DNA from 2 places in the Atlantibacter sp. genome. Region 2 is predicted to be linked to the other one. Evidence: predicted binding sites of a transcription regulator. Region 2 holds the regulator's gene; the other holds the start of a gene.
The links. Region 2 encodes PhoB, which activates phosphate uptake and scavenging genes when phosphate is short. Its sites were predicted from a motif close to CTGTCATAAAACTGNCNNAT; they were not measured.
Positions count from the first base shown of each region.

Region 1 (14,960 bases), on a different contig from region 2:
CGACGGGGTCAGCGGCGTACGCTATGTTTAGAAGAAAGATCGCTTAAACGCGGTTTACGCTCTTTCGCCAGCAGCGACACTAATGCCGGGCCAGCAAGAATGGCGAGCCCGGCGACCGCCAGGATCAGGTTGTTGTGCACGATGCGCGACAGCAACCACAGCGCGATAATCGCATTGCCGAAATACCAGGTGGTGGTGAGCTCTTCAAGGAAGTCGCCCAGTTCGCGCAGACGCCCTTGGTGGACGCGTTGCAGGGCGAACATCATTACTACCGTTACGCCGTAAAGCAGGCATAAACCAATGCCCACTTTCACCAGCGCGCCGCTCATCCATCCCATCACCAGGAGCGCGATAACGGCCAAATGCAGCACGATCTGCCAGCAGCTAAGGCCGGTTGCAACACGAATACGTTGTTGCCACTTCATGAATTCTCTCCTTCGGAATTTCTCGCTGTAACTGAGAGTACCGCACTTTACGGAAAATTCCGTAACCCCGCACCTTTTTGTGACTAAGACTACACTTTATTTTCATTGGAAAAACACAGGCAGGGGGAACATGGCCAGTAAGACTGCTGCATTTTCATTCAAACTGCTCACAATCAATACACACAAAGGTTTTACCGCATTGAACCGGCGCTTTATTTTGCCGGAGCTGCGTGACGCCGTGCGCACCGTTTCAGCCGATATCGTTTGTCTTCAGGAGGTGATGGGCGCCCATGAAGTGCATCCGCTGCACTTCGAAAACTGGCCGGATACCACCCACTACGAATTTATCGCCGACACCATGTGGAACGATTACGCCTATGGGCGCAACGCGGTTTATCCCGAAGGGCATCACGGCAACGCGGTGCTGTCGCGCTTTCCCATTAATGAATATGAAAATCTCGATGTCTCGCACAACGGTCATGAGAAACGCGGGCTACTGCACTGCCGTATTAATCTGGCCGAAGTGAATAAAACGCTGCACGTGATCTGCGTTCATCTTGGCCTCCAGGAAGCGCATCGCCATGACCAGCTTGAAATGCTGTGCGATCTGGTCAACAGCCTGCCCGGCGGCGAGCCTATCGTGGTGGCGGGCGATTTTAACGACTGGCGTCAAAAAGCCAACACTATTCTTAAAACAAAAGCCGGGCTTGATGAGGTGTTTACCCGCGCCAGAGGCCGTCCGGCACGTACCTTCCCGGCGGTGATGCCGCTGCTACGCCTCGATCGCATTTATGTCAAAAATGCCTCGGCCAGCAGCCCAACCGCGTTACCGCTGCGTGAATGGCGACACCTTTCCGATCATGCCCCTTTGGCAGTGGAGATCCATTTATGAAAACCAACTGGCGTGATGGTAATCAGATTGAGTTACTGGAAAACGGCGACATGTTTTTCCCCGCTGTGTTTAGCGCCATCGAAGAGGCGCAGCATAAGGTTTACTTAGAGACTTTTATCTGGTTCGAAGACAACGTCGGGCGACAATTACACCGCGCGATACTGGCGGCGGCAACGCGCGGCGTTAACGTGGAAGTGCTGCTTGATGGCTACGGTTCGCCGGATCTGAGCGATGAGTTTGTTACCGAACTGACTACGGCGGGCGTGATCTTCCGCTATTACGATCCGCGCCCGAAGATTTTCGGGATGCGCACCAATTTGTTCCGCCGGATGCACCGCAAGATCGTGCTGATCGACGATCGCATCGCCTTTGTCGGCGGGATCAACTACTCCGCTGAACACATGATCGACTACGGCCCGGAAGCCAAACAGGACTATTCGGTGCGTATCGAAGGGCCCGTGGTAGAGGATATTCGCCAGTTTGTCATATCTAATCTGCCGGAAAATGAAACGCCGCGCCGCTGGTGGCGTCGACGCACCCGTGCCAGCGATAACGCCACGCCGGGTGAAGCACAGGCCCTGTTTATCTGGCGCGATAACGAAGAGCACCGCGATGATATTGAACGCCATTACCTGAAAATGCTGGCCAATGCCCGTCAGGAAGTGATTATCGCCAACGCCTACTTTTTCCCCGGCTACCGGCTGCTGCACGCCATGCGTAATGCGGCGCGGCGCGGCGTGAAGGTGCGTTTAATCGTACAGGGCGAACCGGATATGCCGATTGTGCGGGTCGGCGCGCGGCTGCTGTACAACTATCTGCTAAAAGGCGGCGTGGAGGTGTACGAATACCTGACGCGCCCGCTACACGGCAAAGTGGCGGTGATGGACGACCACTGGGCGACAGTGGGCTCCAGCAACCTCGATCCGCTGAGCCTGTCGCTGAATCTGGAAGCCAACGTGTTAATTCACGACCGCAATTTCAACCAGACACTGTATGAAAACCTCACCCGCTTGATCACCGAAGAGTGCCGCCAGGTTGATGAAACGATGGTGCCGAAACGCACCTGGTGGAACCTGACCAAGAGCGTGCTGGCGTTCCACTTCCTGCGTCATTTCCCTGCGCTGGTGGGCTGGTTGCCCGCGCATACTCCGCGGCTTTCCCAGGTAAAGCCGCCCGTACAGCCCGAAATTGAAACCCAGGATCGGGTTGAAACCACGGATAAGGCTTAAGGACACAACATGGCGAAATCTCATCCGAAGTGGCGTAAAGCCAAAAAGATCCTCACCTGGGTTTTCTTTATTGCGGTCGCGGTGCTGCTGGTGGTGTATGCGCGCAATGTCGACTGGGAGGAAGTGTGGAAAGTCATCCGCAACTATAACCACACCGCGCTGCTGACCGCGCTGGCGCTGGTGATTGTCAGCTATCTGGTTTACGGCTGCTATGATCTGCTTGGGCGGCTTTACTGCGGGCATAAGCTGGCGAAGCGCCAGGTGATGCTGGTGTCGTTTATCTGCTATGCCTTTAACCTGACGCTCAGCACCTGGGTGGGCGGCATCGGGATGCGTTACCGGCTCTATTCCCGGTTAGGGCTGCCCAGCGCCACTATCACGCGCATCTTTTCCCTGAGCATTACCACCAACTGGCTGGGCTATGTGCTCCTCGGCGGGGTGATTTTCAGCTTTGGCGTGGTGGAACTGCCCTCGCACTGGTATATCGAAGACAGCACGCTGCGTATTATCGGCGCGGTGCTGCTGGTGCTGAGCGCGGTCTATCTCTGGGCCTGCGCCTTCGCTAAACGCCGTCATGTCACCATTAAAGGCCAGAAACTGGTGCTGCCCGGCTGGCGTTTCGCGCTGATGCAAATGGGGATTTCCAGCCTGAACTGGATGGCGATGGGGGCGATTATCTGGATCCTGCTCGGCCAGGACGTGAATTATTTCTTCGTGCTGGGCGTGTTGCTGGTGAGCAGTATTGCCGGGGCGATTGTCCACATTCCTGCGGGGATTGGCGTTCTGGAAGCGGTATTTATCGCGCTGCTGGCGGGGGAACACACCAGCCAGGGGAAAATCATCGCCGCCCTGCTGGCCTATCGTGTGCTCTATTTCTTTATCCCGCTACTGCTGGCGCTGATTTGCTATCTGTGGCTGGAGAGCCGCGCTAAGAAATTACGCGCGAAGAATGAGCAGAAGATGGGGACGAGTTGACAGTACGAGAATAAAAAAAACCGCATCAGGTTGAGAGCCGATGCGGTTTTTTTTATAAGTTTAGCGCCGGTTGCCAAAGATACGCAGCAGCATCAGGAACAGGTTAATAAAGTCCAGATACAACGTCAGCGCGCCGAGAATTGAATATTTGCGCAGATTCTCGCGATGGGATATGTCAATTTGCTGGCCGATGTTTTTCAGCTTCTGGGTATCATATGCCGTCAGCCCGACAAACACGATCACACCGATATAGGTCACTACCCACATCAGCGCTTCGCTCTTCAACCAGAAGTTAACCAGCGAGGCAATAATAATCCCGATCAGCGCCATAAACAGCATATTGCCGAAACCGCTCAGGTCGCGTTTGGTGGTGTAGCCATACAGACTCATCACGCCAAACATCCCGCCTGCCACCACAAAAGTGCTGGCAATGGAGCTGGAAGTGTAGACCAGGAAGATACTCGCCATCGTCAGGCCGGTGAGCGCCGAATAGAGCATAAACAGCGTAGTCGCCAGCGCGCCGCTCATCTTATGCACTAAACCCGACAGGATAAACACCAGCGCGAGCTGGGCGATGATCAAACCAAAAAAGGTAATCTGGCTTTGAAACACAAACATCATTACCGCAGGCGTGTTGGCGGCGTACCAGGCGATAAATGCGGTCAGTAACAGGCCGCAGGTCATCCAACCATAAACCTGGGCCATAAAAGTTTGTAACCCTGTGCGGGTCTGTTGAACGATGGTTTGTTCGGGACGTTCAAATCTATCCATGATGCCTCCTTTGGCTAAGTACCTTACCTAAAGGGTAACAGATCCTGGAAAAACCGTCTTACCAGCGCTCCGCCGCCTGATGGTCGCTGTCGCGGGATTCTACCCAGCGGTCGCCTTCCGGCGTGGCTTCACGCTTCCAGAACGGCGCGCGTGTTTTCAGATAATCCATAATAAATTGCGCCGCCTCAAAGGCCTGGCTGCGATGCGCGCCCGTTACGCCGACAAAAACAATTTCGTCGCCGGGCCACAGTTCACCAATGCGATGGACAACCGAGACGCGCTGTAGCGGCCAGCGCTCACGGGCTTCTGCGACGATTTCCGCCAGCGCTTTTTCGGTCATGCCCGGATAATGTTCGAGGGTTAACGCGCTAACGCTGTCGCCCAGATTATGGTTGCGTACTTTACCGGTAAAGGTGACTACCGCGCCGTCTTCATCACAGGCCGCCAGCCACTGGTATTCGTCGCCAACGTTAAAGCCCTCGTGGCCCACGCGAATTTTAGTGTCCTGCATTTCAGCCTCCGGTGACTGGCGGGAAAAAGGCCACTTCATCGCCTTCGCTCAGCGGATGGTCGAAAGCCACCAGCGTCTGATTCACCGCCGCCAGCAGTTTGCCGGATTCCAGCGCCAGCTCCCAGCGCTCTCCCCGGCTTTCCAGATGCTGACGCAGCGATTCCACCGTCGGGAAGGCTTCCGCGATTTCCAGCCGGTCGCAGCCGACCAGTTCCCGCACCTGAGCAAAAAACAGAACGTTAATCATCACTCCTCCACGCTGAAATCGCCGGATTTACCGCCGCTTTTCGCCAGTAAACGCACCGGGCCGATTACCATGTCTTTTTGCACCGCTTTGCACATGTCATAAATGGTCAACGCCGCCACTGACGCCGCCGTCAGCGCTTCCATCTCCACGCCGGTTTTGCCGCTCAGGCGGCACACCGCTTCGATGCGCACGCGATTGTGTTCCGGTTCGGCTTCAAGCTGCACTTCCACTTTGCTGAGCAGCAGCGGATGGCACAGCGGGATCAGTTCCCAGGTGCGTTTCGCGGCCTGAATGCCGGCGATACGCGCCGTGGCGAACACATCGCCTTTATGGTGGCTGCCGTCGACGATCATGGCGAGCGTGTCGGCGCGCAGGGTGACAAAGGCTTCGGCGCGCGCTTCCCGCACGGTTTCCGCTTTGGCGCTAACATCCACCATATGGGCTTCGCCAGCGGCGTTAAGATGAGTAAGTTGCGACATGGTTATTTCTTCAAATGAGGGTGGAAGTTGCAGGGGCGGTTACGGGCGTCCAGTTGGCCGGAGATAATATGTTCCCAGGCGGTCTGGCAGGCGCGCGTTGAACCCGGCATCGCGAAAATCAGGGTGCGGTTGGCGATGCCCGCCACCGCGCGGGACTGCATCATCGCAGTGCCGATCTCTTCAAAGGAGAGCATCCGGAACAGTTCGCCATAGCCTTCCACTTCGCGATCGAACAGCGGCAGCAGCGCTTCCGGCACCTGGTCGCCGTCGGTAAAACCGGTACCACCATTAATCAGCACCACCTGCACATTGTCATCGGCAATCCAGGTGGAAACCTGGGCTCTGATGGCGTAGCGGTTCTCTTTAACAATCGCTTTATCCACGATATGGTGCCCGGCATCGTGTGCCGCATCGCGTAAATAGTGGCCCGAAGTATCGTCCTCTTCGCCGCGACGGCTGGAAACGGTAAGAATAGCGATACGCGTCGCAATGAATTCTGCGCTCACCTGGCTCATAGTGTTCTCCTGAAGACCGGCTTAGCCGCCGATATATGACAGATTCTGAGTGATCCCGGTATTTCCCTGATGCAGGAAATGCGTCTGTTTTTTATGGTGCAGCGCCTCGGCGATACGGGCTTCCAGCGCCGCCTGCTGGTTATCTTCTTCCAGCAAATCACGCAGATCCACGCCGCCTTCGCCAAACAGGCATAAGTGCAGTTTACCCAGCGACGAGACGCGCAGCCGGTTGCAACTGGCGCAGAAATCTTTCTCGTAGGGCATGATCAGGCCAATTTCGCCCGCGTAATCCGGGTGGCAGAACACCTGGGCCGGGCCGTCGCTGCGCTGGCGGATCTGGTGGATCCAACCGCGTTTTAACAGCTCTTCGCGCAACGTCATGCCGGAGATATGGTGTTTTCTGAACAGGTCGCTGCCCTCGCCGGTTTCCATCAGCTCGATAAAGCGTAATTGGATGGGGCGCGGTTGGATCCAGTTGAGGAAGGTGTCGAGCTGATGGTGATTTACGTCGCGCATCAGCACGGTATTCACTTTAACTTTGCTGAAACCCGCGTCAAAGGCGGCGTCGATGCCTTCCATCACCTGATGGAATTTATCCTGGCCGGTGATGGCATGAAACTGGCGCGCGTCAAGGCTGTCTACGCTGACGTTGATTGCCGTTAGCCCGGCATCGCGCCAGGCGACGACGTCGCGCGCTAACCGGTAGCCGTTAGTGGTCACGGCAATCTGGCGAATATTATCGTTTTCACGGATAGCGGCGATGATGTCAGTGAAGTCGCGGCGTAAAGACGGTTCACCGCCGGTCAGGCGCACTTTCTCGGTGCCCATATTGGCGAACGCGCGCGCCACGCGGCGGATCTCTTCCACGCTGAGGAAGCTTTTATTGGTGTGCCCGGCAGGTTTGTAGCCATCCGGCAGGCAGTAGGTGCAACGGAAGTTACACACATCGGTAATCGACAAACGTAAGTAAAAAAACTTACGCGCGAAGGCATCGGTAAGTTGAGAGACCATGTACACCTTTCCAGATACGGGAGATGCAGGCATTTCTTTCTGCACCCTGGTGACGTTTGTCACGGCCAAACTGCCCTATCATCGACGTAGGCAAAGAGGCTTGAGTGTATGCTTCACATTATGAAGCGGGTTAATGGCATAGTAGCGTGGATTAAACGCCCCTGCCATGTTCAATTTCGCTGTATAAAATTGTATATAACGATGTTATTCTGCGATTTCGTTACAGAATACGTAAAACTGACGGTTTTGTTTTGACATGCATCATTTTAATCCGCAAGGTTCGTCTTTTTTATGGATTGAGCTAACGTATTGCTTATCAACAGAATGAAGGAACATCTATGCGTAATCGCACCTTAGCGGATTTGGACCGGGTGGTGGCGCTCGGCGGCGGGCATGGTTTAGGCCGTGTGATGTCTTCGCTCTCCTCCCTGGGTTCACGCCTGACCGGCATCGTCACCACTACCGATAACGGGGGATCGACCGGCCGTATCCGCCGCTCCGAAGGGGGTATAGCCTGGGGCGATATGCGTAACTGTTTAAACCAGTTAATTACCGAGCCGAGCGTTGCTTCCGCAATGTTTGAGTACCGTTTTGGCGGTAACGGTGAATTATCCGGTCATAACCTCGGAAATCTGATGTTAAAGGCGTTAGATCACTTAAGCGTCAGGCCCTTAGAAGCGATTAATTTAATAAGAAACCTGCTGAAAGTAGACGCGTTTTTAATCCCCATGTCTGAGCAACCGGTGGATTTAATGGCGACCGACGCCGATGGGCATGATGTTTATGGTGAAGTGAATATTGATCAACTGCGCGAGCCGCCGCAGCAACTGTCGCTCTACCCCAACGCCCCGGCAACCCGCGAAGCGTTACAGGCGATTGGTGAAGCGGATTTGATCCTGATGGGGCCCGGCAGCTTTTACACCAGCCTGATGCCGCTGCTGTTACTGCCCGATCTCGCCCAGGCGCTGAGACGCACCCCCGCCCCGGTGGTGTATATCGGCAATTTAGCCCGTGAACTGAGCGTTCCCGCTGCGCAACTGTCGATACCAGAAAAATTGGCCATTATGGAACGCTACGTCGGGAAACCACTGGTGGATGCGGTGGTGGTCGGCCCGAAAGTCGATATTTCCGGGCTAACAGAGAAGGTGATTATTCAGGAGCCGCTGGAAGCGGAAGATATCCCCTACCGCCACGACAGGCATTTGCTGCGGGCGGCACTGGATAAAGTGGTCCAGAAGATGGGATAACCGGCGTATCAGGAGGCAGCGATAAACAGTTCGCGCAGCTGATGCAACTGGTCGCGGATTGCGGCAGCCTCTTCGAACTCCAGATTCTGCGCATGTTGCAGCATCTGTGCTTCCAGCTGATGGATTTTCTGCTGGAGCGCTTTTGGCGTAAGCGCCAGTTCCGCGGCTTCAACCTCAGCAGCACTGCGGGTTTTACCACGCCCTTTACTACGGGTTTTGGCGAGACCGCTGCCCAGAGACAGAATATCCACCACCTTCTTGTTAAGCCCCTGCGGCACAATGCCATTTTCTTCGTTATAGCGTTGCTGCTTCTCGCGACGGCGCTCAGTCTCGCCAATGGCTTTCGCCATTGACGGGGTGATCTTGTCGCCGTACAGGATCGCCTTGCCGTTAACGTTACGCGCCGCGCGGCCAATGGTCTGGATAAGCGAACGCTCGGAACGCAGGAAGCCCTCTTTATCGGCATCCAGAATCGCCACCAGCGACACTTCCGGCATATCCAGGCCCTCACGCAGTAAGTTGATGCCCACCAGCACGTCAAACTCGCCCAGACGCAGGTCGCGGATGATTTCCATACGCTCCACGGTATCAATATCCGAGTGCAGATAACGCACCTTCTCGCCGTGCTCTTCGAGATACTCGGTAAGGTCTTCCGCCATGCGTTTAGTCAGCGTGGTGACCAGTACGCGCTCGTTGATGGCGGCGCGCTTGCGGATTTCCGACAGCAGATCGTCCACCTGGGTCGCCACCGGACGCACTTCGATAACCGGATCGAGGAGCCCGGTCGGGCGCACCACCTGGTCAATAATCTCGCTACCGGATTTTTCCAGTTCATAATTGCCCGGCGTGGCCGAGACATAGATAGTTTGCGGGGCCAGCGCTTCGAATTCTTCAAACTTCATCGGGCGGTTATCCAGCGCTGACGGCAGTCGGAAGCCGTACTCCACCAGAGTTTCTTTACGCGCCCGGTCGCCACGGTACATCCCGCCGATTTGCGGAATAGTGACGTGGGATTCGTCCACCACCAGCAGGCCGTCGGCAGGCAGGTAGTCAAACAGGGTCGGCGGCGCTTCGCCCGGACCGCGCCCGGACAGATAGCGCGAGTAGTTCTCGATGCCGGAGCAGTAGCCCAGCTCGTTCATCATCTCTAAATCGAACTGGGTACGCTGGGTCAGGCGCTGCTCTTCCAGCAGCTTATTGTTGGCCAGCAGCACCTTGCGGCGATCGGCCAGTTCCACTTTGATCTCTTCCATCGCCTGCACAATGCGCTCGCGCGGCGTCACGTAGTGGGTTTTCGGGTAGATAGTAAAACGTGGGATCACCCCTTCAACCTGGCCGGTAAGCGGATCGAACAGCGACAGGCGCTCGACTTCTTCATCGAACAGCTCCACGCGCAGCGCCACGTCATCCGATTCTGCCGGGAAGATGTCGATCACTTCGCCGCGCACCCGGAAGGTGCCGCGCTGGAACGCCTGATCGTTGCGGGTGTACTGCAACTCCGCCAGGCGGCGCAGAATGGCGCGCTGGTCGATAATCATGCCGTTGGTGAGGTGCAGCATCATCTTGAGATACAGATCCGGGTCGCCCAGACCGTAAATAGCGGACACCGATGCCACCACCACCACGTCCCGGCGCTCTAATAGCGCTTTGGTGGCGGATAAACGCATCTGCTCAATGTGTTCGTTCACCGAGGCGTCTTTCTCGATAAAGGTGTCTGAGCTCGGCACGTAGGCTTCAGGCTGGTAGTAATCGTAGTACGAGACGAAATACTCTACGGCGTTATCCGGGAAGAACTCTTTCATCTCGCCATACAGCTGTGCCGCCAGCGTTTTGTTGGGCGCCAGCACCATGGTTGGGCGCTGCAAATCGGCAATGACATTCGCCACGGTGAACGTTTTCCCCGAGCCGGTAACCCCCAGCAGCGTTTGATGGGCAAGGCCATCCTCAAGCCCCTCTTTCAGACGGCGGATCGCCTCGGGTTGGTCACCGGAGGGCGTAAAAGCGGAATTGAGTTTGAACGGTTTACTCATTGGATACCTGGCGCGTTGCGGGGGGAATGGATAATTTTACTCCCTCACGGTCAATTTGCCAACGCAAAAGACTGGATAAAAACACAGTACAGGATACACTTGATTTAACACCAAAATTTTGCGGTCAACCGCCGGCAAAAGTATAAACAGGATATATTGGTGCGCAATAGCCGGTTATCCCCAAACGAACCGGTTTTTTAACATTTGTCAAGCAAGGTAATGAAAGTTTTGTGGCAACCCGTGACACTTTTTTGACAACCATTGATTTTATATAATCTGTTGTAAAATAAACTAAATTTTTATGAGCCGCCTTTCGCGCCAATTCATGCGCAACCCGCGTATTCTCTCGCTTCCCACCAGTTTTCTAACTCTAATGCACAAGGTTATCCACAGGAATAGTGGATAAGTGGGTGCAGCCCTGAAGCCTCGCCGCCCAGGACAAACCCTGCTTTTGGTGGGCCGGTCGGGTAAAAAAAAATTTATCGCTAATTTTGGTGGTTTTTTGCCAAAACTGACATGCCTGGCGGATCCGTTGCGCAACCGTACCGCTACTGGTCGCACCGCTGCACCAGCGGAGAATGTTAAAGCACTGTTAAAGTGCAGCGCTATCTTGCGCTATTACCCGCAAGCGCAGGAATACGCCGAATGTGTGAGTTTATTCTTAATTTTACTTCTCGCTGCTCATCCGCAGCCGCACTGGCAGAGGAATTGCAGTATTCCTGAATCCGTCGCGGTACAACCCAGGAGCATTTATGTTGAGTTTGCATTCAGTGAATCAGTTTTATGGCGAACGCCATGTTTTATGGAATGTGGATCTGGAGATGCTCCCCGGGGAGTGCATCTGCATTACCGGCGCACAGGGGATGGGAAAAACCACGTTGCTAAACTGCATTACCGGGCATCTGCCAGTCCAGAGCGGCACTATCGTCTGGCGACATGCCGGATTTGCGCCGCAACAGCTCACTGACGCCAGCGCCGATATGCGCGCCGCGCTGGGCATCGGTTACGTGCCTCACGACCGGCGGATTTTTTCCGGGTTAACGGTGGAAGAGAACCTGCTCATCGCCCTGCGCGCCGCCGGAGAGAACCACGGAACGATCCCTGAATCGACCTTTACGCTGTTTCCCGAACTGTATCCGCTGCGCCACACGCGCGGCGCGGCGCTGAGCGATGAGAACCAGCAGCGGCTGGCGCTGGCCAATGCACTGGTGATCCAGCCGGCATTATTGATTCTGGATGAACCCACGCGCGGCAACAGCGCCGGGTTTATTCACAAGCTGGGGGATGTGTTACTGCGGCTAAACCGCGAGTTCGGCCTGTCGATTTTGATGGTAGAGCAGCGGATGTCGTTTATCCGCCGAGTGGCCGAGCGTTTTTGCCTGCTGCACAAAGGGAGAAGCGTGGCGCAGGGCAGCGTGGCGCAACTCGATAACCCGCGCCTGCTGCCCTTGATTCACTGTTAATCGAGCAGGAAAATATCCAGAAAACGGCCTGTATCCTGGGTAAACGGGTCGTTAAGCCAGGGAATTTCGCCGAGCAGCGGCGCAGGAATACGCGCCTGTAGCGAGGCTAAATAATCCTGATGACGCGCGCCGGGCGGCGTCACGTCGTTGGCGATCCAGCCCGCTAAACGTAACCCGGCAGCTTGTACGGCAGCGGCAGTCAGCATGGCGTGATTGATGCAGCCCAATTTAACGCCCACCACCAGGATCACTGGCAGTTGTTCTTCTACCACCCAGTCGGCAAAGGTCCAGGTTTCGCCAAGCGGGGTAAACCAGCCGCCTGCGCCTTCAACCTGCACCCAGTCGGCTCTTTGTTCGAGCGCTGCCAGCCCCTGCGACATCACCGCGCGTTCAATCGCCACGCCCGTAGAACGGCTTACCAGATGCGGCGACGTCGGTTCCTCAAACACGTAGGGATTGACTTCGTCATACCCCAACGCCAGTGAACTGTTGCGCTGGAGCGCCAGCGCATCGCTGTTGCGCACGCCCTCAGGGGTAATGTCGCTGCCCGACGCCACGGGCTTAAACCCGGCGCTGCGGTAGCCCGCCCGGTTGGCTGCCTGCAATAATGCGCAACTGGCGACGGTTTTGCCCACTTCGGTGTCGGTTCCGGCGACGAACCAGCGTTTACTCACGGCTTATTACTCCACAAAAAAGTTGATAGGTCAGGGGATAGCGTCCGCTCTGCTGCGGCCAGGCCAGCGCCAGTTGTTGCAACTGGCTGCGGGTCAATACCCGGTTTTCACGCCCGTGGTGCAGGTGGGTCGCGCCAATGCCCTTCAGGGACTGCATGGCGCTGAGCGGGTCGGTAAAATGCAGCGTCAGCGGGCTTAGCTGCCAGTGCAGTGGGAACGGCGCACAGGCGTCCAGCACCGCGTCAACGGGTAAGAAAGTATTTGCATGGCTGGCATCATCCACCCCGCGCCACGCCTGGTGTAGCTCGTTGAGCGATCCGGCAACCAACGTGGTAAAGGCGATGCGTCCGCCGGGGCGCGTCACGCGCCACAGTTCACGTAGCCCACCGGCAAGATCGCTGCACCACTGCACCGCCAGGTTGCTCCAGGCTAAATCGACGCTTTCTGACGCCAGCGGCAGGTTTTCAATATCTCCCTGGAGATAACGCTGCGCCGCCTGATTCCCCTGAGCGGTACGCAGCATCTCCTCAGACAGATCCAACGCCGTCACGCAACTGCCCCGTTGCTGCCAGTAGCGGCTGAAATAACCGGTGCCGCAACCGGCATCAAGCACCTGAGCAAACGATGCCTGATCCAGCAAACCCATGAGCCGTTCGCCGCTTTCCCGTTGAAACGCTGCATGCTTGTCATAATGCGCGGCAGCGCGGCTAAAGGCGGCGGCGACGGCGGTTTTATTCACGAGTGACGTCATGGAGCGCCTCCAGCAGTGTGTCGATATCACTTTCGGAATGGGCCGCCGTCAGGGTAATACGTAGCCGGGCACTGCCTGCCGGCACCGTCGGCGGGCGAATGGCCGTCACCCACAAACCGCGTTCGCGCAGGCTGGCGGCAAGTTGCAGGGTGCGTTGATTATCGCCGACGATAATGGGCTGAATAGCCGTATCAGAATCGGCTAACCGGAGCGGAATGGCCGCCATCTCACGGCGAAAATGCGCGATATGGCGATAAAGCGTGGCGCGCTGCGCATCCGCTTGCTGGATCACCGCCACCGCAGTTTGCAGCGCATGCGCCTGGGCGGGGGGCATCGCGGTGCTGTAAATCAGGTGGCGGGCGAACTGCAATAAATAATCCGCCAGATTGTCGCTGCACAACACCGCCGCGCCGCTCAGGCCAAAGGCTTTGCCAAAGGTCACCACCAGAATATCCGGTTTGACGTTCGCCGCCGCACAGCTACCGCGCCCGCCCTCGCCCACCACGCCGATACCGTGGGCGTCATCCACCATCAACAGCGCGTTGCGCTTTGCCGCCGCGATTTCCGCCAGCGGCGCGCTGTCGCCATCCATACTGAACACGCCTTCCGTGACCACCAGTTGCTGGCCGCTAAGCGGTTTGCCCAGCAACGTTTGCAGGGAAGCAACATCATTGTGGTGAAAACGGCGCAGGTCCGCCGGGCTTAAGCTGGCGGCTTCCAGCAGCGAAGCGTGGCTTAGCCGGTCGGCGACGATGCGATCCTCTTTTTGCATTAACGCGCTAATCACCGCCTGGTTTGCCGAAAATCCGGAGATAAACAACAGCGTGCGCGGATAGCCCAGCCACGACGCCAGGGTTTGTTCCAGTTGGTGGTGCGCCTGATGAAAACCTGTCACGTGCCCGGAGCCGCCGCTGCCCACGCCGTAGCGCTGCGCGCCCTGCCGCCAGGCCTCAACGAGTGCCGGATGGCGGCTTAGTCCCAGATAGTCGTTACCGGAAAAATTGCGGTAACGCTGCCCCTGGTGGATAAACCCCGTGGCGTCGCTTTCCCCTACCATGCGGGTGCGAAAGGCGTTCGCCGCCCGGCGTTCGTCAAGGGCGGCTGCGATGCGCTGTTGCCAGCTCATACCACCGCCGCGTTGTAGTAATCATCGGTATCCGGCGTCTGGAGCTGCGCTTCCAGCCGCTGTTGCTGCTCGTTATCCCCCAACAGCACCGCCGTTTGCTCCGGGTTAATCCCCAACTTACGGAACAGTTGCAGATCTTTGTCCTCTTCCGGGTTCGGCGTGGTCAGCAGTTTGCAGCCGTAGAAAATCGAGTTGGCGCCCGCCATAAAGCACATCGCCTGAGTCTGCTCGTTCATCTGCTCGCGCCCGGCGGAAAGACGCACAAACGAGCTCGGCATCATGATGCGCGCCACCGCGATGGTGCGGATAAAATCAAACGCGTCGACGTCGTCGTTGTCCGCCAGCGGCGTACCTTTCACCTTCACCAGCATGTTGATTGGCACGCTTTCCGGCGGGGTGGGCAGATTCGCCAGTTGCAGTAATAACCCGGCGCGATCGGTGACAGTTTCCCCCAGCCCGACGATGCCGCCGGAACAGACTTTGATCCCGGCGTCACGTACTTTATCCAGGGTATCCAGACGCTCCTGATAGCTGCGGGTGGTGATGATGTTGCCGTAAAACTCCGGCGAGGTGTCGAGGTTGTGGTTGTAGTAATCCAGCCCCGCCGAGGCCAG
Region 1 is NZ_DAMBQK010000005.1:30,628-45,587, reverse strand. Features, by position in the region: gene RT120_RS06810 (ABC transporter permease) at 1-47, shown strand, start outside; gene RT120_RS06805 (YbhQ family protein) at 9-425, opposite strand; gene RT120_RS06800 (endonuclease/exonuclease/phosphatase family protein) at 556-1,317, shown strand; gene clsB (cardiolipin synthase ClsB) at 1,314-2,546, shown strand; gene RT120_RS06790 (YbhN family protein) at 2,556-3,521, shown strand; gene RT120_RS06785 (Bax inhibitor-1/YccA family protein) at 3,582-4,292, opposite strand; gene moaE (molybdopterin synthase catalytic subunit MoaE) at 4,351-4,803, opposite strand; gene moaD (molybdopterin synthase sulfur carrier subunit) at 4,805-5,050, opposite strand; gene moaC (cyclic pyranopterin monophosphate synthase MoaC) at 5,050-5,529, opposite strand; gene moaB (molybdenum cofactor biosynthesis protein B) at 5,532-6,044, opposite strand; gene moaA (GTP 3',8-cyclase MoaA) at 6,066-7,055, opposite strand; molybdenum cofactor riboswitch at 7,043-7,174, opposite strand; gene yvcK (uridine diphosphate-N-acetylglucosamine-binding protein YvcK) at 7,394-8,302, shown strand; gene uvrB (excinuclease ABC subunit UvrB) at 8,311-10,332, opposite strand; gene RT120_RS06745 (ATP-binding cassette domain-containing protein) at 11,085-11,795, shown strand; gene bioD (dethiobiotin synthase) at 11,792-12,469, opposite strand; gene bioC (malonyl-ACP O-methyltransferase BioC) at 12,462-13,220, opposite strand; gene bioF (8-amino-7-oxononanoate synthase) at 13,201-14,346, opposite strand; gene bioB (biotin synthase BioB) at 14,343-14,960, opposite strand, start outside.
Region 1: the regulator PhoB is predicted to act here: its motif matches at 10,571-10,590, upstream of uvrB (excinuclease ABC subunit UvrB).

Region 2 (14,960 bases):
CGCGGATCTGCTGGCGGCGCTGCTTCTCATTAAGTAAGCGAGCATTTACTTCATCGCGCTGGGTTTGCGTCCGTTTCAGCGCCTGGCGCTGGTCGCGGCGCTGCTGCCACAGCGGGCGCAGTTTCTCGGCGGGCAGGGCTTGTTCCAGCCTGGCGATATCGGCCTGTGCCGCGAGCTGAGCCTGTTGCGCCTGCGCCAGATCGGTTTGCGCCTGCTGGCAATGGCGCTCGTGCTGCGCTTTGTGGCTTAACCACTGGTGGTGATGCTGGTTGCGCTGGTGCTGCGCCTGCAACGCGTGCTCTTCTGAAGTAAGCGCCTGCAAACTTTCCGCAAGCAGCTGGCGCTGCTCATCATTGAGCAACATTACGCCCTGCGCCTGGGATTGCAGTTTTTCCAGATCGATACGCGCCTGCTTATGCTGCTCAAAAACCCGCGCGGAAATCACGCCGTAAATCTCGGTGCCGGTCAGTTCTTCGAGAAGCTCTGCGCGCTCCTGGGCTTTGGCGTTCAGGAATGCGGCAAACTGCCCCTGCGAGAGCATCATCGAGCGGGTAAAACGGTCATAATCCAGCCCGGTTAATGTGGCAACGGCATCGAGCTTGTCATTCACTTTATCCGCCAGAATTTTCCCGTCGGCGCTACGGGCCAGTTCCACGCGGGGTGGCTGTAGTTTGCCGTCCGGCAGATAGCGGGCGCGATACTGGCTCCAGAACGCGCGATAGGCCACGCCTTTAACTTCAAATTCCACTTCCGCCAGACACTCGGCGGTGTCGCGGGTCATCAAATCATTCTGCGACTGGGAGATGGTGTTGAGGCGCGGCGTCTTGTGATACAGCGCCAGGCAAACGGCATCAAGCAGGGTGGTTTTCCCCGCGCCGGTTGGCCCGGTGATAGCAAACAGTCCATTGCTGGAAAACGGCTCCTGGGTAAAGTCGATTTTCCATTCACCCTTCAGGGAGTTGAGGTTCTTAAGACGCAGGCTCAAAATCTTCATGCGTTTTCCTCCTGCTGCATCGTCTCCAGGGTTTGGGCGAACAGCGTCCTCAACCTGGCGGCTTCATCCTCTTCCAGCGCTTCGCTTTGCAGGCGGCGCTCAAACACTTCCTCTACACTGAGTTCGCTCAGGGTTTCGGTTTCCAGCCGGGCGATAGCCTGTTCCCGCTGCTCGCGGTTACGGCGCAGTAAGATCACTTCCACCGGCAGATTTTCGGTCATGGCAACGATCTGGCGCTGCATATCGTGCAGGAAATCATCGCTGACAATTTCGATATTCAGCCAGGTTTTCGGCTCGGCGGGCGCGTCGCGCCACTGCTCAAGCTGCTGCTCGATTTGCGCCAGCGTGCCTTTGATCATCGCCAGCGGCTGGGTAACCGGTACTGCCAGCGGGGTGATTTTCGCCAGCGATGCGCCGGAAAACTCCACCAGATTCACTACTTTTTCACTGCCGGTTTCATCAAAACTTAACGGGATCGGCGAGCCGCAATAGCGGATATGTTCGCTCTTTGCCACCGCCTGGGCGCGATGAATATGGCCCAGGGCGATGTAATCCGCCGCCGGGAAATGGCTGGCGGGGAACGCGTCGAGGGTGCCGATGTAAATATCGCGTACCGCGTCGGTTTTAGTGACGCCCAGCGCGGTTAAATGGCCGGTTGCGATAACCGGCAGCGCGCGTTCGCCGCGCAACTGGCAGGCGGCTTCAAAGCACTCCTGGTAATGATGGGTAATGGCGTCCAGCAGTTGCAGTTGTTTATCGCTGCCCGATTCGCCGGCGCGGCTTTTGGTGATGTCGCGCGGGCGTAAAAACGGGACAGGGCACAGTACCGCGCCCGGCTCGCCATTCCGTTTATTGATAATCAATGCCTGGCCTTCAGGATCACGCTGCGCGCTGGCGACCACCCGGGTATTCAGGCAGGCCAGCAGTTCGCGGGATTCGTTGAGCGTCGCAACCGAATCATGATTGCCCGCCAGGACGATTAACTCACAGCCGGTCGGCTGGAGATCCACCACGAAGCGGTTATACAGTTCACGGGCGTAGCTCGGCGGCGAACCGGTATCAAAGATATCCCCGGCGACGATAATGGCATCCACCTGCTGCTCCGCCGCCGTCTGGCGCAGCCACGTCAGGAAGGCCTGGTGCTCCGCCGCGCGGCTTTTGGTATAAAAATTTTGACCGAGATGCCAGTCTGAGGTGTGGAGGATGCGCATCGTCATTCCCTGTGGCGTAAAAGCGAAAGGGGGATTATAACCCTCCTTATACTTCACTGTCCTGAGGTCAGATTTATACAGCAAACTGATGGGTCATAAGACCGTCATCTTTTTCATAAATCTGTCATAAAACTGACGCATAATGGCGCCGCATTCAGAAAATTCGACTTAATTTGACAGGGCTAATCATGGCGAGACGTATCCTGGTCGTTGAAGATGAAGCGCCAATCCGTGAGATGGTGTGCTTCGTACTCGAACAAAATGGCTTCCAGCCGGTTGAAGCGGAAGATTATGACACCGCGGTGAATCAGCTTAACGAACCCTGGCCCGACCTTATCCTGCTGGACTGGATGTTGCCGGGCGGTTCCGGGCTTCAGTTTATTAAACATCTCAAACGCGAAGCGCTGACCCGCGATATCCCGGTCATGATGCTGACCGCGCGCGGTGAAGAAGAAGACCGGGTGCGCGGGCTGGAAACCGGCGCGGACGATTACATCACCAAGCCGTTCTCCCCGAAAGAGCTGGTGGCGCGGATCAAAGCCGTGATGCGCCGCATCTCCCCGATGGCGGTGGAGGAGGTGATCGAAATGCAGGGGCTGAGCCTCGACCCCAGCTCCCACCGCGTGATGACTGGCGAAAACCCTCTCGATATGGGCCCCACCGAATTCAAACTGTTACACTTCTTTATGACCCACCCGGAGCGGGTTTACAGCCGCGAGCAATTGCTTAATCACGTCTGGGGCACCAACGTGTATGTGGAAGACCGAACCGTGGACGTGCATATCCGCCGCCTGCGTAAAGCGCTGGAGCTGAGCGGGCACGATCGTATGGTGCAAACGGTTCGCGGAACCGGCTACCGCTTCTCAAGTCGTTTTTAATCACGATAACCGGAGAGTGACGCGTGCTGGAACGGCTGTCATGGAAAAGGCTGGCCCTTGAGCTGGTGCTGTGTTGTATCCCGGCCCTGATTCTGGGGGCCATTTTTGGTTACTGGGCGTGGTTTCTGCTGCTGGCGGTCACCAGCCTGCTGGTCTGGCATTTCTGGAATTTGATGCGCCTTTCCTGGTGGATTTGGGTCGATCGCAGCATGACGCCGCCGCCGGGGCGGGGGAGCTGGGACCCGCTGCTGTACGGCCTGCATCAAATGCAGTTGCGGAACAAAAAGCGCCGCCGCGAGCTGGGCAGCCTGATCAAACGCTTTCGCAGCGGCGCGGAATCCTTGCCGGATGCGGTGATCCTCACCACCGAAGAGGGCAATATCTTCTGGTGTAACGGCCTGGCTCAGCAACTGCTGGGGCTGCGCTGGCCGGACGATAACGGTCAAAACATCCTTAACCTGCTGCGCTACCCCGAATTCACCAACTGGCTAAAGGGGCGGCAGTTTACTCGCCCGCTGAATCTGGTGCTGAATAACGGCCGCCACCTGGAATTCCGCGTTATGCCTTACAGCGAAGAACAGCTATTAATGGTGGCGCGCGACGTGACGCAAATGCACCAGTTGGAAGGCGCACGGCGTAATTTCTTCGCTAACGTCAGTCACGAATTGCGTACACCGCTGACGGTGCTCCAGGGCTATCTGGAAATGATGGACGATAAACCGCTCGAAGGCCCGCTGCGCGAGAAAGCCATCCATACCATGCGCGAGCAAACCCACCGGATGGAAGGCCTGGTCAAGCAACTGCTGACCCTGTCGAAAATCGAGGCCGCGCCCGCGCTGGTGCTGAATGAGCAAATTGACGTGCCGATGATGTTGCGGGTGGTGGAGCGCGAGGCGCAAACCTTAAGCCATAAAAGACATACGCTTACATTTGACGTCGACAGTCATTTAAAAGTGCTGGGCAATGATGAACAACTGCGCAGTGCGATATCCAACCTGGTGTATAACGCGGTTAACCATACCCCGGAAGGCACGGCGATTACCGTAACCTGGCAGCGCACACCGCAGGGAGCAAAGTTTTCGGTACAGGATAACGGACCGGGAATTTCAGCGGAGCATATTCCGCGTCTCACCGAGCGTTTTTACCGGGTGGATAAAGCCCGTTCCCGCCAGACTGGCGGCAGCGGACTGGGGCTGGCGATTGTTAAGCACGCCCTCAGCCACCACGATGCGCGGCTTGAAATCGAGAGCCAGCCTGCTAAAGGCACCACCTTTAGTTTTGTGCTGCCGGAACGGCTTATCGCAAATCCTGCCCCGGTGCGGCAAATCAGCTAAACCCGCTGTAAAACTTAGTTTCCATGGGCCAGTAAACTGGCCCTTTTGCCGTTTGGTTTCCTGAATAACTGTCTTATTTTTGACGGTTGTTTGTTTTTTGTTCGCATTAAAAGCCATAACATTTTTAAGATTCTGGTATGAATATCTAACTCATTTCACGATTGTGGAATAATCTACTGGTTTTTAGATCCCTTATTGCCTTCAAACGTTATAAGCGTTTAAATTGCGCACCTGATGTTGCCAGACTCACTGTAATTTCGTGGTAATCCAAAAAACTATTCTCCGCCACGGCATCAGGTAAGTGTTTTTCGCTGATTTATAACGAAACGACGCTATTTCGCTCAGCGCTGGCAACCTAAACGTCATTCTTTTCAACACCACATCCACAGGCAGTTAGACTTTATGACCCATCAACTGAAATCGCGTGACATCATCGCACTGGGCTTTATGACCTTTGCGCTGTTTGTAGGCGCCGGCAACATCATCTTTCCCCCTATGGTTGGCCTGCAGGCAGGTGAACACGTCTGGACGGCGGCGATTGGTTTTCTGATCACGGCGGTCGGCCTGCCTGTACTGACCGTGGTCGCGCTGGCGAAAGTCGGCGGCGGCGTGGACAGCCTGAGCACGCCGATTGGCCGTGGCGCGGGCATCCTGCTGGCGACCGTGTGCTACCTGGCCGTGGGGCCGCTGTTCGCCACCCCGCGTACCGCCACCGTTTCGTTTGAAATGGGAATTGCGCCGCTGACGGGCGCAGGCCCGATGCCGCTGTTTATCTACAGCCTGATCTATTTCGCACTGGTGATCCTGGTTTCCCTGTATCCGGGCAAACTGCTCGACACCGTGGGCAACTTCCTCGCGCCGCTGAAAATTATCGCGCTGACCATCCTGGCGGTTGCCGCTCTGCTGTGGCCGGCAGGTGATATCAGCGTAGCCACTGACGCTTACCAGCATGCGGCGTTTTCTAACGGTTTCGTTAACGGCTATCTGACCATGGATACCCTGGGCGCAATGGTATTCGGTATTGTTATCGTCAATGCGGCGCGTTCACGCGGCGTCACCGAAGCACGTCTGTTGACACGTTATACCGTCTGGGCTGGCCTGATGGCGGGCGTGGGCTTGACCCTGCTGTACCTGGCTCTGTTCCGCCTGGGTTCAGACAGTGCGAGCCTGGTCGATCAGTCTGCTAACGGCGCGGCAATCCTTCACGCTTACGTGCAGCACACCTTTGGCGGCGCAGGCAGCTTCCTGCTGGCCGCGTTGATTTTCATCGCCTGTATGGTGACGGCGGTTGGCCTGACCTGTGCCTGCGCTGAGTTCTTCGCGCAGTATCTGCCGCTCTCGTACCGCGCGCTGGTGTTTATTCTCGGCGGCTTCTCGATGCTGGTCTCGAATTTGGGCCTGAGCCACCTGATCCAGATTTCTATTCCGGTGCTGACGGCCATTTATCCGCCGTGCATCGTGCTGGTAGTGTTGAGCTTTACCCGCGGTTGGTGGCACAATTCCACCCGCGTTATCGCACCGGCAATGTTAATCAGCCTGCTGTTGGGCCTGATTGACGGCGTGAAGGCTTCAGCGCTGGGCGACATGTTGCCTGCCTGGACGCAGAAAATGCCGCTGGCCGATCAAGGGCTGGCCTGGCTGATGCCGACGGTAGCGATGGTGGTGATTGCCGCTATTTGGGATCGCGCTGCGGGGCGTCAAGTGACCTCCACCGCGCACTAAATAAAGCCGGACAGATTTTAACCACGGAGCCCCCTCCGTGGTTTTTTTATTGTGTAACCAGGTACTTAACAACATGGATAACGGGACTACGCTCAAACGCGGTTTGAGTACACGACATATTCGCTTTATGGCGCTCGGCTCGGCGATTGGCACCGGGCTTTTTTACGGCTCAGCCGACGCCATTAAAATGGCCGGTCCGAGCGTGCTGCTGGCGTATATCATTGGCGGCGTGGCGGCATACATTATTATGCGCGCGCTGGGTGAAATGTCGGTACATAACCCTGCGGCCAGCTCGTTCTCCCGTTATGCCCAGGAAAACTTAGGCCCGCTGGCGGGCTACATCACTGGCTGGACCTACTGCTTCGAAATCCTGATTGTCGCCATCGCCGACGTCACCGCCTTCGGCATTTACATGGGCGTCTGGTTTCCCACCGTGCCGCACTGGGTGTGGGTGCTGAGCGTGGTGCTGATTATCTGCGCCATCAACCTGATGAGCGTCAAAGTGTTTGGCGAGATGGAGTTCTGGTTCTCATTCTTTAAAGTCGCCACCATTATCATCATGATTGCCGCCGGTATCGGCATCATTATCTGGGGCATCGGCAACGGCGGCCAGCCTACCGGCATCAGTAATTTGTGGAGCCACGGCGGTTTCTTCGCCAATGGCTGGATTGGCACCGTGATGGCGTTGCAGATGGTGATGTTCGCCTACGGTGGCATCGAAATTATTGGTATCACCGCAGGCGAAGCCAAAGATCCAGAGAAGTCGATTCCGCGCGCCATCAACTCGGTTCCGCTGCGTATTCTGGTGTTCTACGTGGGTACGCTGTTTGTGATTATGTCTATTTATCCGTGGAACCAGGTCGGCACCAACGGCAGCCCGTTCGTTCTGACCTTCCAGCATATGGGCATCACCTTTGCTGCCGGTATTCTTAACTTTGTGGTGATCACCGCTTCGCTGTCGGCGATTAACAGCGACGTGTTTGGCGTTGGCCGTATGCTGCACGGCATGGCGGACCAGGGCAGCGCGCCGAAAGTCTTCGCCAAAACCTCGCGTAACGGCGTGCCGTGGGTGACCGTGATGGTGATGACCGCCGCGCTGCTGCTGGCGGTGTATCTCAACTACATCATGCCGGAAAACGTGTTCCTGGTGATTGCCTCGCTGGCGACCTTCGCCACGGTGTGGGTGTGGATCATGATTTTGCTGTCGCAGATCGGGTTCCGCCGCCGCTTATCCCCCGAAGAGATCAAGGCGCTGAAATTTAAAGTACCGGGCGGCGTCGCCACCACGATTGTTGGCTTGATCTTCCTGGTGTTTATTATCGGCCTGATTGGCTATCACCCGGATACCCGCATCTCGCTCTATGTCGGTTTCGCGTGGATTGTCCTGCTGCTGGTGGGTTGGGTGTTTAAACGCCGCCACGACGCGCGCACCCGTATTACCGCATAATGCCTACCATCCCCGCCGCCTGGCGGGGATGCTGTTTTCGCTCTACGCTCAGTCTCTCCACCTGTTAACTCCTCCCCCAAATAAAAGCAAAATGAGGAAGGCGGCTTGCCGCTGATATGGCATGGTGGCGTCAAAAATTGACCGAGGGGAAATACGATGTTGCAAGCCTGGCACCTTCCGGTGGCGCCTTTTATCAAGCAGAACGCGCAGCGGCTGACCATCACGCTGTGGCTTTCCGGGGACGATTTGCCGCAGCGGGTGACGCTGCGCGCGGAACGCGATAACGAAGAGACTTCCATTCCCATGACGCGCGTGCGCAAAGCGCCGCAGGAAGGCGTGACCGCCTGGCGGGCGACTATTGCGCTGGACGAAGGGCAGCCGCGCCGCCGCTACAGTTTTAAGCTACTGTGGCCCAGCCGCCAGCGCTGGTTTACGCCCCAGGGGTTTAACGATTTTCCGCCCGCGCGCCTTGAGCAGTTCGCGGTGGATGCGCCGGATAATGGGCCTAACTGGGTGGCGGACCAGATTTTTTATCAAATCTTCCCTGACCGTTTCGCCCGTAGCCTGCCGCGTGAGGCCGGGCAGGATAATGTTTACTATCACCATGCTGCTCACCGCGACATCATTCTGCGCGACTGGGACGAACCGGTGACTGCCGAGGCGGGCGGCTCGACGTTTTACGGCGGGGATCTGGACGGCATCAGCGGAAAATTGCCGTGGCTGCAAAAGCTTGGCGTCACGGCACTGTATCTCAACCCGGTGTTTACCGCGCCCAGCGTCCATAAATATGACACCCAGGACTACCGCCACGTCGACCCGCAGTTCGGCGGCGACCAGGCGCTGCTGCGCCTGCGCGATAACACCCGCCGTGCCGGGATGCGGCTTGTGCTGGACGGCGTATTTAACCACAGCGGCGACTCCCATCCGTGGTTCGACCGCCATAACGCCGCCACCGGCGGGGCGTGTCATAACCCGGAATCTGCTTATCGCGACTGGTACAGCTTTTCTGAGGATGGACAGGCGCTGGACTGGCTGGGCTACCCGAGCCTGCCGAAACTCGATTATCAGTCCTCGACACTTATCGACGAAATCTACCACGGTGAAGACAGCGTGGTGCGCCACTGGCTGCGCGAGCCCTGGGGCATGGACGGCTGGCGGCTGGACGTGGTGCATATGCTGGGCGAAGCGGGCGGGGCGCAGAATAACCTCCAGCACGTGCGCGGCATTACTCAGGCGGCGAAAGAGGTCAACCCCGAGGCCTACATCGTGGGCGAACATTTTGGCGATGCCCGCCAGTGGTTGCAGGCCGATGCGGAAGATGCGGCGATGAACTACCGCGGCTTCACGATACCGCTGTGGGGATTTTTAGCGAATACCGATATCTCTTACGATCCGCAGCACATTGACGCCGAAATCTGCATTCGCTGGATGGAGCAGTACCGCGCCGGGCTTTCCCATCAGCAGCAGTTACGGATGTTTAACCAGCTCGACAGCCACGATACCGCGCGTTTCAAAACGCTACTGGGTAAGGACGTCGCCCGCCTGCCGCTGGGCGTGGTGTGGCTGTTTTGCTGGCCCGGCGTTCCCTGCATCTATTACGGCGATGAAGTGGGGCTGGACGGCAATAACGATCCGTTTTGCCGTAAACCCTATCCGTGGGACGCCGAAAAGCAGGATCGCGACCTGTTCGCGCTGTATCAGCGCCTGGCGCGGCTGCGTAAACAGCTTCGCGCATTACGCTACGGCGGCTGCAATGTGCTATACGCTAAAGGGGATGTGGTGGTGTTTATGCGCCTGTGGCAGCAGCAAAAAGTGCTGGTTGCCATTAACCGGGGCGATGACACGCGTGTCGAGTTACCCTGGTCGCCGTTAATGGCGGAAACCGAGTGGCGGCTGGAGGAAGGAAAGGCGCAAATAGCGGGACAATCGCTCTTGATGCCAGCCATTTCCTGCGGCGTATGGCGAAACGGCTAAATCCTAATTCAGAAACGCCTGCCTAGCCTTGAGATGCGCCATTTGAAACAATACGCCGTAATCGCGTGAGCCGATTGAAAGGAAAACTACATGGATGGATTGTTGTTCTGGGCTGGGCTAATACTCTTTTTCGTCGTTATTGTTATTCCCATTATGGCAGTAGCGGCGTGGCGAAAAAGTACTGCCGCGCTGGATGAATTAATGCATCTGCGCCAACGGGTCACCGTGCTGGAGACGAGGCTTGCCGATCAAGCCTCGCCTGCGCCAGAGACGCCGGAAGTGCGCAGGGAAACGGAAGTGCAGGCGGCGCATGCATTTGAGGACGACCTCATCGCACGTATTGAGCGCCACCGGCAGAAACCCATGGCGGAAAATGCTCCGCCTGCACCGGTGGACGAAACGCCGCTTCCCTGGAATGGCGGATCGAAGGCAGCCTCAGTTGTTGCGTCGCCAACGGTTCCTTTACCCGTTCCCTCAGCATCTACCTCTGAACCCATTCAGGATATCCCCCCTTCGCAGTTCAGCGGCATGTTCAGTTCGCTGGTGCGCTGGTTTATGCAGGGCAATCCGCTGGCGAAACTGGGGGTATTGCTGCTGTTTCTCGGCCTGGCCTATCTGTTCCGCTATACCGTCGAGCGCGACATGTTCCCATTGGAACTGCGCCTGATGGCGGCAGCGGCGGGCTCGATGGGTCTGCTATTCTTCGGCTTTAAATTGCGCCACAAACAGCCTCTGTACGGCCTGATATTGCAGGGTGGGGCGACTGGCGCACTGTATCTCACCGTCTTCGGCGCTTTCCGGCTGTGGCAAATGCTGCCGATGACCCTGGCGTTTGGTCTGCTGCTGTTGATTTGCGCAGCCAGCGTTGGGCTGGCGGTGCTGCAAAAGGCGCTCAGCCTGGCGATGCTCGCCAGCATCGGCGGTTACCTCGCGCCAATCCTGCTTTCTACCGGTTCCGGCAATCACATCGCGCTGTTTTCGTTTTATCTGCTGCTCTCGGTGGGCATTCTGGCGATTAGCTGGTGGCAGCACTGGCGGGTGCTCAATCTGCTGGGTATGGCGTTTACCTTTGGTGTCGCCGGGCTGTGGGGGATGAACGGCTATCGACCGGAAATTTATCTCAGCAGCCAGTTCTTCTTGACCGCCAATATTCTGCTATTTGGCGTGCTGTGCGTGGGGTTGTCGCTGCGTGCGCAGGAGAGTAAAGAAAAAATTATCGACGGCGTGTTGCTGTTCGCCCCGCCGCTGCTCGGTTTTGGCATGCAGTACGCCATCGCCCGCCATTTCGAATACGGCCCGGCGCTGTCGGCGCTGGGCTTTGGGCTGGTCTATCTGGTGCTGGGCTGGTTGGTGCTACGCCGTTATCCGGGGCAGGGGAAAATCCTGGTGCTGGCCGCGCTGGCGCTGGGCGGCGCGTTCACTACCCTGGCGATCCCGCTGGCGCTGTCAGCGCGCTGGACATCCATGGCCTGGGCGCTGGAAGGGTTGGGCATTCTGTGGCTTGGCCTTCAGCAGCGTCAGTTACGGATGAGTTACAGCGGTGCTGGATTGCTGGTTTTGGCGTTATTCAGCGCTATTTTTGCAGCGTCGCTGAATATGCCGCCGCTGACCGGCATACTGGTTTTTGGTGTGTTGTGTGCGACCTGGTTTGCCGCTGCTATGCTATGGCGTCCGGTAGATACCCATCTCAGCACTGGTTTCCTGTATGGATCGATAGGCCTGTGGGTAATCGCTTTCGCCTGTGTGTATGAACTGGTATTACGCCCGTACGTCAACTTGCCCGTCGGTGCGCTGTTACTCGCATGTATTTCAGCAGGATGCTGGCGGTTCGCCAGTCAACGCCTGTCATGGCGCGAGCTGGGCTATACGCAATGGCTGCTCTGGCCCACATTGATCGTTACCATTTTTATCCAGGCTGCCCAGGAGCAGGCGTTACTCAGCGCTGGATGGCAAGGTTTGATTTGGCCTGTTGCTATAGTTTGTGCGCTGGCGTTGCTCTACAAAGACGATGACCCTTCCCAGGCCTATTTTTCGCAGGCACTCCATTTATCTTTATTCTGGATGGTCCTGAGCATCGTCGGCCTGGAGATCCACTGGTTTATCGAAGACCTGCCATGGGGATCGGATGAGTGGCAGGCGGGCATTATCATGGCCAGTGCCGGGAGCATTATCATGCTGGCGCATGGCGCTATCCGCCGCAATCTGTGGCCGGTACGCGTCTGGCCAGCCCTGTATGCCAATATTGGGCTATTGCCATTGATTGCGCTGCTCTTTGGTACGGTGATATTCAGTAACCTGCTCGACGGCGTCATGGCTGGCTGGCCGTGGTTCCCGTTGATGAATCCGCTGGAAATCGGTGCGGGTTATGGCCTGGTTGCGCTGTGGGTTGCTGCACGATTTATCAATGCGCATCGGCCTGTGGCCTATGATTCGGTTTCACAATTTGTACCGCTAATCCTTGCCGGGCTGGCATTCTGGTGGGCGAACGGCATGCTGATGCGAATACTCGCTAACTACGGCGGTGTTGCCTGGCAATTTGACTCGCTGTGGGCCTCGCGCCTGATCCAAACCACCTTTGCACTGTTCTGGATGCTCATTGCGCTGGGAGTCATGGTTAAAGCGACCCATTCTGCCAGCCGTAAAAACTGGATGGCGGGCGCTGCGTTGCTCGGCGTGGTGATTGCGAAGTTAATCTTAGTAGACAGCGCACGGGGCGGCGGCCTGGCACGCGCCATCGCGTTTATCGGCGTGGCGGTGTTGGTATTGATCGTCGGGTATTTTTCACCGCTGCCACCGAAAGCGGACGTTAATAAGGCGGAGTCGGAATGAAGGGAATAGCAAAAATTATCGCGATGGCAGCGCTCTGGATGGCGCTTCCTGGGTTCGCAGAGGACGCTGCGCCAGACGTGCCGCAGGATTATGCCTGGGGGATGCATCTGAAAAGCGAAGGGGCATCTCCTTTCTGGCAAATCGCGTTGCCAACCCAGGTGTATGAGCAGTCCGTCTGGCCCGATTTTCGCGACGTTCGGGTGTTTAACAGTAAAGGCGAAGCCGTGCCGTTCGCGCTGACGCTCCATCAGCAGCGGCCAAAGCCCGCACCTGAACCGGTGGCACTGAACGTCTTCCCGCTGGATATTAAGCACGTTAAATACGAAGGGCAAAACAGCCTGACGGTAAAAATGCCGGGCGGGGCGGAAGTCCATCTTGATGGTGACGATACCAGTCGTATTAGCCAAAGTTTTCTGATGACGTTGCCGGATGAGCAGAAAAGTTCGCTGGCGGTGGCGCAGTTGCGTCTGGGTTGGGTGAAACTGGCGCAAAACTGGCAGGCAAAAGTCGATCTTTATTCCAGCGCCGATCTAAAAAAGTGGCAGTTGCTGGTTGAGGATGCGCCGTTAATGGATCTCACGTCCGGTAGCAGCCAGCTCAGGCATGATACGCTTCAGGCTGGCGTCACGCTCTCTGACGAGGGGCCGCGCTATTTACTGATGACGGTATTTGACGCGCCTGAAAATATCAACGTGCAAAGCGTGGAAGCCATCGCATCAGCCGCTGATTTAAGCAATGCCAACATTTATTTGTCGGCCCACAAAGAAAGCGCCGAGGCTAGCGTGGCGATATACAGCTGGGTTAATCCACAGCCGCTAACGGCGCTGGCGATCAATCCGGGTAAAGAAAACGAGGTATTACCGGTAGAAATTGACTATCGCCGCCGCGCTGATGATCTCTGGCTACCGCTACAAAAAACGGTGCTTTACCGGGTGAGTGAGATGCAATCTGAACCTGTAACGCTCAATGGGGAGATGGTTCAGGCCATCAGGATTAAAGGCATCAATGCCAGTTGGGGCGATACGCCGCCGGAAGTGCAGGGATTACGCGCCAGCCAGGCGCTGGTGTTTATTCCTCAGGGGACGGGGCCGTTTATGCTGACGTGGGGAAACAAGGCCGCTAAACCGCAGGCGATGGCGCTGGATATGGTGATCCCCGAAAAACTGCGCGGGCAATACACGCTGGATTCACTACCGGTTGCCACGGAAGCCGATACCGTCACGCTGGGCGGCGAGGCGCGGTTAACGGCGGTCGATCCGGCAGAGCGCCGCAGCCAGTGGATGACGATGCTGATTTGGGGCGTGCTGGTGATTGGCGTGCTGGGGTTGCTGGGCGTTGCGTACCGGCTGTGGCGGGAAGTGAAAAACAAACCCTGATGCCATAAAAAAAGGCCCGCAATCGGGCCTTTTCTTTGAAGTCGTTATTACAGCTTAGCGACGTTCTCGCTCAGGTATTTCGCCACGCCGTCCGGAGACGCGTTCATACCTTCTTTGCCTTTTTCCCACTGAGCCGGGCACACATCGCCGTGCTCTTCGTGGAACTGCAGCGCGTCAACCATACGCAGCATTTCATCAATGTTACGGCCCAGCGGCAGATCGTTAACCACCTGGTGGCGAACCACGCCGTTTTTGTCGATCAGGAAGGAGCCACGCAGCGCAACGCCTGCATCCGGGTGCTCGATGCCGTAAGCCTGCTGGATTTCACGTTTGATGTCGGCAACCATCGCGTACTGAACCGGGCCAATACCGCCTTTATCAACCGGCGTGTTACGCCATGCGTTGTGAACGAATTCAGAGTCGAAAGAAACGCCAACCACTTCTACGCCGCGTTTCTGGAATTCTGCGTAACGTTTGTCGAATGCGATCAGTTCAGACGGGCATACGAAGGTGAAGTCCATCGGCCAGAAGAACAGTACGGTTGCTTTACCGTCGATGTGTTTTTTAAAGTTGAAGTTTTCAACGATTTCGCCACTTCCCAGAACGGCTGCAGCGGTAAAATCCGGCGCCTGACGAGTTACCAGTACCATGAGGACTCCTTGGTGTTATTTAAGGTGAGTAGAACGCAACGCGGGCCAGTATAGAGAGCTCACGCAGGTTCACAAAGATGAATAAACCGATTATTCAGATAGGTTTTATCTATCAATAATTAAAGTTACTGTGTGCAGCCCACAAGAATAGCCCTTTTTTGAAAAAGGGCAATATTTACCTTAAGAGGTTGTGAGGACTATAAGGTTTTCTGTTGCGCCATGCTCATCATGCGCGGATAGAACTGCCAGAACCGCTGTTCCAGTTCATCATACCTGGCGTCCAGGTCGACCCAGCTCTGTTGCAGCGCGGAAAGTTTTGGTCTACGGCTTGCCATGCCGTTCAGCACATTGCCAATAAACGCCATATCGCTGTAGCGCTCAAGCCAGCGTTCAGACCACAGGTACTGGTTAAGGTTGATAAAACGCGGCGGCGTAAGCGGCAGATGCTGGCCGATTTCGCGCTGGGCCTGGGCCACGAAGCACGGGAGTTCGAGCTCGGGGGAGAGCCTGTCCCAGTGGCGTGAGACAAAATGATCCCACATAAC
Region 2 is NZ_DAMBQK010000033.1:2,245-17,204, forward strand. Features, by position in the region: gene sbcC (exonuclease subunit SbcC) at 1-994, opposite strand, end outside; gene sbcD (exonuclease subunit SbcD) at 991-2,205, opposite strand; gene phoB (phosphate response regulator transcription factor PhoB) at 2,394-3,083, shown strand; gene phoR (phosphate regulon sensor histidine kinase PhoR) at 3,107-4,417, shown strand; gene brnQ (branched-chain amino acid transporter carrier protein BrnQ) at 4,820-6,139, shown strand; gene proY (proline-specific permease ProY) at 6,213-7,586, shown strand; gene malZ (maltodextrin glucosidase) at 7,743-9,560, shown strand; gene RT120_RS20430 (DUF2339 domain-containing protein) at 9,651-12,389, shown strand; gene RT120_RS20435 (DUF3999 family protein) at 12,386-13,765, shown strand; gene RT120_RS20440 (peroxiredoxin C) at 13,813-14,415, opposite strand; gene acpH (ACP phosphodiesterase) at 14,613-14,960, opposite strand, start outside.